DNA from 2 places in the Stenotrophomonas sp. Steno-Z10-BAI genome. Region 2 is predicted to be linked to the other one. Evidence: riboswitches for the same ligand, from Rfam matches in the RefSeq annotation. Region 2 holds a riboswitch; the other holds the start of a gene.

Region 1 (3,380 bases), on a different contig from region 2:
GCCCTCGCCGCGCGAGCGGTGGTAGGCGCGGATCGCCAGCAGGCCGGCGTACTCGCCCTGCGCGCCGGAGTTCGGCTGCAGGCTCACCGCGTCGTAACCGGTGCACTCGACCAGCATCGCTTCCAGGCCGTCGATCAGTTCCTTGTAGCCGGTAGCCTGGTCGGCCGGGGCCAGCGGATGGATGTTGGCGAACTCCGGCCAGGTCACCGGGATCATCTCGGCGGTGGCGTTGAGCTTCATGGTGCAACTGCCCAGCGGGATCATGGTGCGATCCATCGCCAGGTCCTTGTCCGCCAGCGAGCGCAGGTAACGCAGCAGTTCGTGTTCGCTGTGGTGGGTGTTGAACACCGGGTGGGTCAGGAATTCGCTGGTGCGCACCAGATCGGCCGGCAACGCATCGGCGGTGGCCGCATCCAGTGCATCCACGTCGACCGTGGCACCGAACAGCTGGCCGAGCGCGACGATGTCGGCGCGGGTCGCGGTTTCGTCCAGGCTGATGCCGACCGCATCGCTGTCGATCGCACGCAGGTTGATGCGCGCCGCCGCAGCCTTGGCGTGGATCGCCTTGGCGTCCACATCCTTGACGTGCAGGGTGTCGAAGAAGTGCTCGCCCACGTTGACGCCGGCGCCGCGCAGTGCGGCGGCCAGGATCGCGGCCAGACGGTGGGTGCGACGGGCGATGCGGGTCAGGCCTTCCGGGCCGTGGTACACGGCGTACATCGAGGCCATCACCGCCAGCAGCACCTGCGCGGTGCAGATGTTGGAGGTCGCCTTCTCGCGGCGGATGTGCTGCTCGCGGGTCTGCAGCGTCAAGCGGTAGGCAGCGTTGCCCTGCGCATCGACCGAGACACCGATCAGGCGGCCCGGCATCGAGCGCTTGTAGGCGTCGCGGCAGGCCATGAAAGCGGCATGCGGGCCGCCGAAGCCGAACGGCACGCCGAAGCGCTGCGAGTTGCCGACCACGATGTCCGCGCCCCATTCGCCGGGGGCGGCGATCAGGGTCAGCGCCAGCAGGTCGGTGGCCACGGCGACCAGGCCACCGCGCGCGTGCACGGCATCGGCCAGCGCCTTGTAATCGCCGATATGGCCGAAGGTATCCGGGTACTGCAGCAGCACGCCGTAGGCTTCGGCTTCCATCGCCTCGGCCGGGGTGCCCACGCGCAGCACGATGCCCATCGGCTCGGCGCGGGTGCGCAGCAGTTCCAGCGTCTGCGGGTGCACGGCGTCGTGCACGAAGAAGGTATCGGACTTCGACTTGGCCGAGCGCTTGGCCAGCGTCATCGCTTCGGCGGCGGCGGTGGCTTCATCCAGCAGCGAAGCGTTGGCGATCTCCATGCCGGTGAGGTCGGCGCACAGGGTCTGGAAGTTGATCAGCGCTTCCATGCGGCCCTGTGAAATCTCGGCCTGGTACGGGGTGTAGGCGGTGTACCACGCCGGGTTTTCCAGCACGTTGCGCAGGATGACGTTCGGGGTGAGCGTGCCGTAGTAGCCCTGGCCGATGAAGGTGCGGAACACCTGGTTCTTGTCGGCGATGGCGCGGATCTTGGCCAGCGCCTGCACTTCGGTGAGGGACTCGGGCAGATCCAGCGGTGCCGGCGACTTGATGCCGGCCGGGACGATCGCATCGGTCAGTGCGTCCAGCGAGGCGTGGCCGACCACGTCGAGCATCTGCGCGATTTCGGCGTCGTTGGGGCCGATATGGCGTTCGACGAACGCGTGGCTGTGTTCAAGCTCGCGCAGGGAGGGGGTGTTCTGGGACATGGCTGGCATCTCGGAGAGTGGGCACGCACGTTCGGAAGGCGGCCGGGCCAGGGCGCGTCGCGGACGACAGCGATCCACCGGACCTTGCGGTCTTCCTGGGTGCCCCTCTGTCCTTTTGCCTGAGAGTTTAAAAGCGCGCATCGGCGTGCTTCGTGCCCCTTCGGCGCCGGCATTCGCCGGTCTCTCCAGAGTTTTGGTACGGGTGGTATCGGGCCTGAGCGATTACGGGCGTTGCGCCTTCGGCAGCGGGTGTCCGCTTCTCCCACCATGTAGCGCGGCGATTATAGCCCAGCCGTTTCGGGCACTGGGCCTTTCCGGCACATGAATACGCAGCCGCGCAGGACCCCGGAAACCCGGCCCGGGCATGGTGCCGGGGGCGGCAAAGGCCTATGATCACTGGATCCTCGTATTCATCTGGCGCCGCCCGTTCCGGGCCAGGCGCCCGCCGTGCAGTGCGCATGGCCGCTGACGGAAGCCCGCATGACGCCCGCCTCACCCTCGACCCGCCGCTTGGCCCTGCTGCTCGCAGGCCTGGCGATGTTCGGTCCGTTCTCGATCGACACCATCTTTCCCGCCTTCCTGCTGCTGGGCGACCGCATGCAGGTGGACCAGGTTGCGGTGCAGCAGACCATCAGCGTGTACCTGCTGTTCTATGGCCTGATGAGCCTGGCCCACGGCCCGCTCTCGGATGCGTTCGGCCGCAAGCGGGTGATCATCGGTGGGCTGGTGCTGTTCATCGGCGCCTCGATCGGCTGTGCGCTGTCGCGGGACATGACCACCTTGCTGGTGTTCCGCGCGCTGCAGGGCGTGACGGCCGGTGTGGGTGTGATCGTCGGCCGCGCCGTGATCCGCGATCTGTACCACGGTGCCGACGCGCAGCGCTTGATGAGCCAGGTCTCGATGATCTTCGGCGTCGCCCCGGCGATCGCCCCGATCATCGGTGGCTGGATCCTGCTCGGCGGCGGCGACTGGCCGTTGATCTTCTGGTTCCTGGTGCTGTTCGGCGTGGTGTTGCTGCTGGCCACCGGCAAGTGGCTGCCCGAAACCCATCCGGTCGAGGCGCGCACGCCACTGTCGATGCGGGAACTGCTGCGCAGCTATGCGCGGATGGGTTCCAATGCGCGCCTGCTGCGTCTTGCTGCAGCCGGTGCGTTCAATTTCTCCGGCATCTTCCTGTATATCGCCTCGGCGCCGGTGTTCGTGATGCAGCACCTGAAGCTCGGCGAAGGCGGATTTGCCTGGTTGTTCATTCCCACCATCGGCGGCATGACCGTGGGCTCGTTCCTGTCCGGGCGCATGGCCGGGCGGATCGTGCCGCAGCGACAGATCGCGATCGGGTTTGCGTTGTGCGCGGTCTCGGCGCTGTTGAACTTCGGCTACGTGGCATCGGTACCGCAGATCGCGCTGCCGTGGGCGGTGATGCCGATCTTCCTGGGCGGCGTCGGCATGGCCTTGATCTTCCCGATCCTGGCGCTGGCCGTGCTGGACATGTACCCGCATCAGCGCGGCCTGGCCTCCTCGATGCAGATGTTCATCCAGCTGATGATCAACACGGTGGTGGCCGGCGTGGTCTCGCCGATGCTCAGCAGCAGCCCGATGCACCTGGCCTTGGGCTACGC
Region 2 (3,380 bases):
TGCTCCACCACCTCGACCTTGGCGCCTTCGCGCAGCCCGTCGATGCCTTCCACCACCACGCGCTCGCCGGCCTTGAGGCCTTCGCGCACCGAGACGCGTTCGCCATCGGCCGGGCCGAGCACCACGGTGCGCAGCGATGAGGTGTCATCGGCCGCGATCACATAGACGTAGCTGCCCTTGCTGCCGAACTGCACGGCGGCATTGGGAATCACCACCGCATCGCTGCTGCTGACCTGCAGACGCACGTTGACGAACTGGTTGGGGAACAGTGATTCATCGGTATTGGCGAACTGCGCGCGCAGTTTCAGCGTGCCGGTGGCGGTATCGATGCGGTTGTCCAGGCTGGAGAGCACCCCGTCGCCCAGTGCAGTGCGCTCCTCGCGGTCCCAGGCTTCCACGGTCAGCCGGGGATTGGCGCGTGCGGCAGCCACCACCGCCGGCAGGTCCGGCTCGGGCACGGTGAACAGCACGCTGATCGGGGTGGTCTGGGTGATGGTGGCCAGCGGCTCGGTATCGCCACTGCGCACCAGGTTGCCGACATCGACGTTGCGCAGGCCCATGCGCCCGGCCACCGGTGCGGTGATGCGGGTGTACTGCAGCTGCAGGCGTGCTTCATCCACCGCCGCCTGGTCGGTCTGGCGGCGGCCCTGCAGCTGGCGGACCTTGCTCTGCTGATCACTGAGGTCCTGCGCGGAGACGAAGTGCTTGCTTTGCAGTTCGGCGAAGCGCTTGAGCTGGCTTTCGGCATTGTCCAACTCGGCCAGGTTCTGCTGCTGGGTACCCAGCGCACGCGAGAGCTGCACCTGGAACGGGCGCGGATCGATCTCGGCCAGCAGCTCGCCGGCGGTGACGTGCTGGCCCTCGGAGAATGCCAGCCGCAGCAGCTCGCCATCCACGCGGCTGCGGATGCTCACCGTATGCAGCGGGGTCACCGTGCCCAGCGCTTTCAGGCGCACCACCAGGTCTTCCTGCGTCGCGGTGGCCACACGCACCGGGGTCGGCTGCGGACCCCCGGACGGGCCGGCGGCGGGGGCGGGCGAGAGCAGTTTCCATGCAGCGATGGCGGCCAGGCCGACACCGGCAGCGATCAACAGCGGTGTGGCGAAACGACGGCGAGACGACGGGGGCGTTGAAGCGGACATACGCATCCTGCGCACCCTCCACCGGAGCAGTGCGTCCATGGGGACCGGCCGACGGCGGCAGGTCAACGGGGGAGAGGGTGTCTGGCGGGGCAGCGGGTGGAACACCGCCGCGTGGCTGGATGCCGTTCGAATGGAACGGGAGCGCCATGATACAGGGCCGGGCCGCTCAAGCTCCCGTGACCTTGGTCATGCCCGCGGGTGCGTCAATGCACCTCGTCGCGGTACACGAACTTCGGCATTTCCCACTTGAAGTGGATGGCCAGCAGGCGGAACAGGAAGCCGCCGCCCAGGCACCACAGCGTGGCCGCGTTGAGCGACACGCCGAGTTCCAGCAGGGCCAGGTAGGCCGCGCCGGTGAGCAGGGTGATCACCGCATACAGTTCTTTCTGGAAGATCAGCGGCACCTCGTTGCACAACACATCGCGCAGCACGCCGCCGAACGCACCGGTCAGCATGCCGGCGATCAGGATGATCGGCACGGTGTGCCCGCCCTCGCGCGCGACCGCGCAGCCGATCAGGGTGAACGCGATCAGGCCCAGGCCATCGAGCACCAGGAAGGTGCGCCGGAAGTGATGCATCCAGCGCGCCACCCAGGTCGCGATCAGTGCCGCGCAGATGGTGAAGCCCAGGTACTCCGGGTGCTTCACCCAGCCCAGCGGGTAGTGGCCGAGCACGATGTCGCGCAGCGAGCCGCCGCCGAGCGCGGTGACGCAGGCGATGATGACCACGCCGAACAGGTCCATGCGGCGGCGACCGGCCGACAGCGCGCCGGTCATGGCTTCGGCCGAGATGGCGATGAGGTAGATCAGGGAGAGCAGCATGGGGGGCTCCGGGAAACACGTCAGGCGGGGGACGGAAACGCACACGCCTCACGCCAGCGCCGCTGCACTGTCGTGGGGTGGGATTCCGTTGCCGCTCCCGCTGTCCTTTTGCCTGAGAGTTCGGTGGCCAAAGCCACGTGCCCCTTCGGCGGGTCATTGAAGACCTCTCTCCAGATCGGCGTGTCGGATGCATGGTTGGTGGCTGTGCAGCCACCGGCCTGAGCGATTATGGGAGCCTGCGCCTTCGGCGGGCGCCAGCGCGGCGCCTCTCTCCTGCATCCGGGGCGGATTCTAGCAGCCGCCGGGCCCGTGCCGGGGGATAATCCCGGTATGCCCGCTGAACCCGCCCTCTGGTACCTATACCTGCTTGAATGCCGCAACGGCAGCTATTACGCCGGCATCAGCAACGACGTGGACGCGCGCTTCCAGGCCCATCTGGCCGGCAAAGGGGCGAAATACACCCGGGCCAACCCGCCGGTGAAGGTGCTGGCGATGCGCGCCTACCCGGACCGCGCGGCGGCGTCGAAGGCCGAGTGGCAGCTCAAGCGGCAACCGCGCGAGCGCAAGCTGGCGTGGCTGGCGCTGCCCGATCCCACGTAGCCCCGCGTGCGGGTTGTTCGGGCCTTCGTTGGCGGCATACCATCGACCCTCGTTCGTTGATCCGCTTGCCCAAGCCCTGGAGTGCCATGTCCCGCGATCTGTCGTTGTACCCGGAAGATGAGAATGGCGATGTGCTCTGGAACATGCTGCAGGACGGCGATGATCTGACGATTCCGCGCGAGGTGGATTTCGCGCTGATCTTCCCGACCCAGGATGTGGCGATCGCCTTCGCCGTGCACCTGCTCAAGAACGACCAGAAGGTGTCCTTCGCCGCCTACGACGGCAACGATGACTACCCGTGGCAGGTGGTGGTGCATCCGCTGATGCTGCCGACCCACCAGAACATCGCCGGCTTCGAAGGTCTGCTGGCCAGCGAGGCGGTCTCCTACAGCGGCCAGGTGGATGGCTGGGGATGTCTGTCGCAGGGATGATCAGGGCGTGGGCGGTCGTTTCGGCCGGCGATCGTCCTGTGCATCGCCGAAGATGATCCGCGCGCTGCGCTGATAGCTCCAGTACGCCACCGCCCAGTTCAACAGCACCACCACGCGGTTGCGGAAGCCGATCAGGAAGAACACGTGCGCGGCCAGCCAGAACCACCAGGCCAGCACGCCGGAGAGCTGCAGCCGGCCGAGGTGGACGATCGCCGCCATGCGGCCGATGGTCGCCAGGTTGCCGAAGTCCTGGTATTTGAACGCACCCGGCGCGGGCTTGCCGGCCAGGCGTGCCTGGACGGTGGTGGCCACGTGCTTGCCCATCTGCTTGGCCGCCGGCGCGACGCCGGGCACCGGCTTGCCGTCGGCCTGGGTCAGTGCCGCCA

What was found. Region 2 has a riboswitch for glycine ahead of AC06E9_RS14325 (trimeric intracellular cation channel family protein). Riboswitches for the same ligand answer to the same signal wherever they lie in the genome.
Region 1: linked by a shared signal. The riboswitch ahead of gcvP (aminomethyl-transferring glycine dehydrogenase) and the one ahead of AC06E9_RS14325 (trimeric intracellular cation channel family protein) in region 2 are both predicted to bind glycine.

What each region holds. Positions count from the first base shown of each region.
Region 1 is NZ_JBWJOZ010000001.1:453,433-456,812, reverse strand. Features, by position in the region: gene gcvP (aminomethyl-transferring glycine dehydrogenase) at 1-1,770, opposite strand, end outside; glycine riboswitch at 1,859-1,960, opposite strand; gene AC06E9_RS02250 (multidrug effflux MFS transporter) at 2,242-3,380, shown strand, end outside.
Region 2 is NZ_JBWJOZ010000005.1:274,588-277,967, forward strand. Features, by position in the region: gene AC06E9_RS14320 (MdtA/MuxA family multidrug efflux RND transporter periplasmic adaptor subunit) at 1-1,142, opposite strand, end outside; gene AC06E9_RS14325 (trimeric intracellular cation channel family protein) at 1,346-1,963, opposite strand; glycine riboswitch at 2,056-2,147, opposite strand; glycine riboswitch at 2,156-2,249, opposite strand; gene AC06E9_RS14330 (GIY-YIG nuclease family protein) at 2,294-2,563, shown strand; gene AC06E9_RS14335 (ribonuclease E inhibitor RraB) at 2,650-2,994, shown strand; gene AC06E9_RS14340 (NAD(P)/FAD-dependent oxidoreductase) at 2,995-3,380, opposite strand, start outside.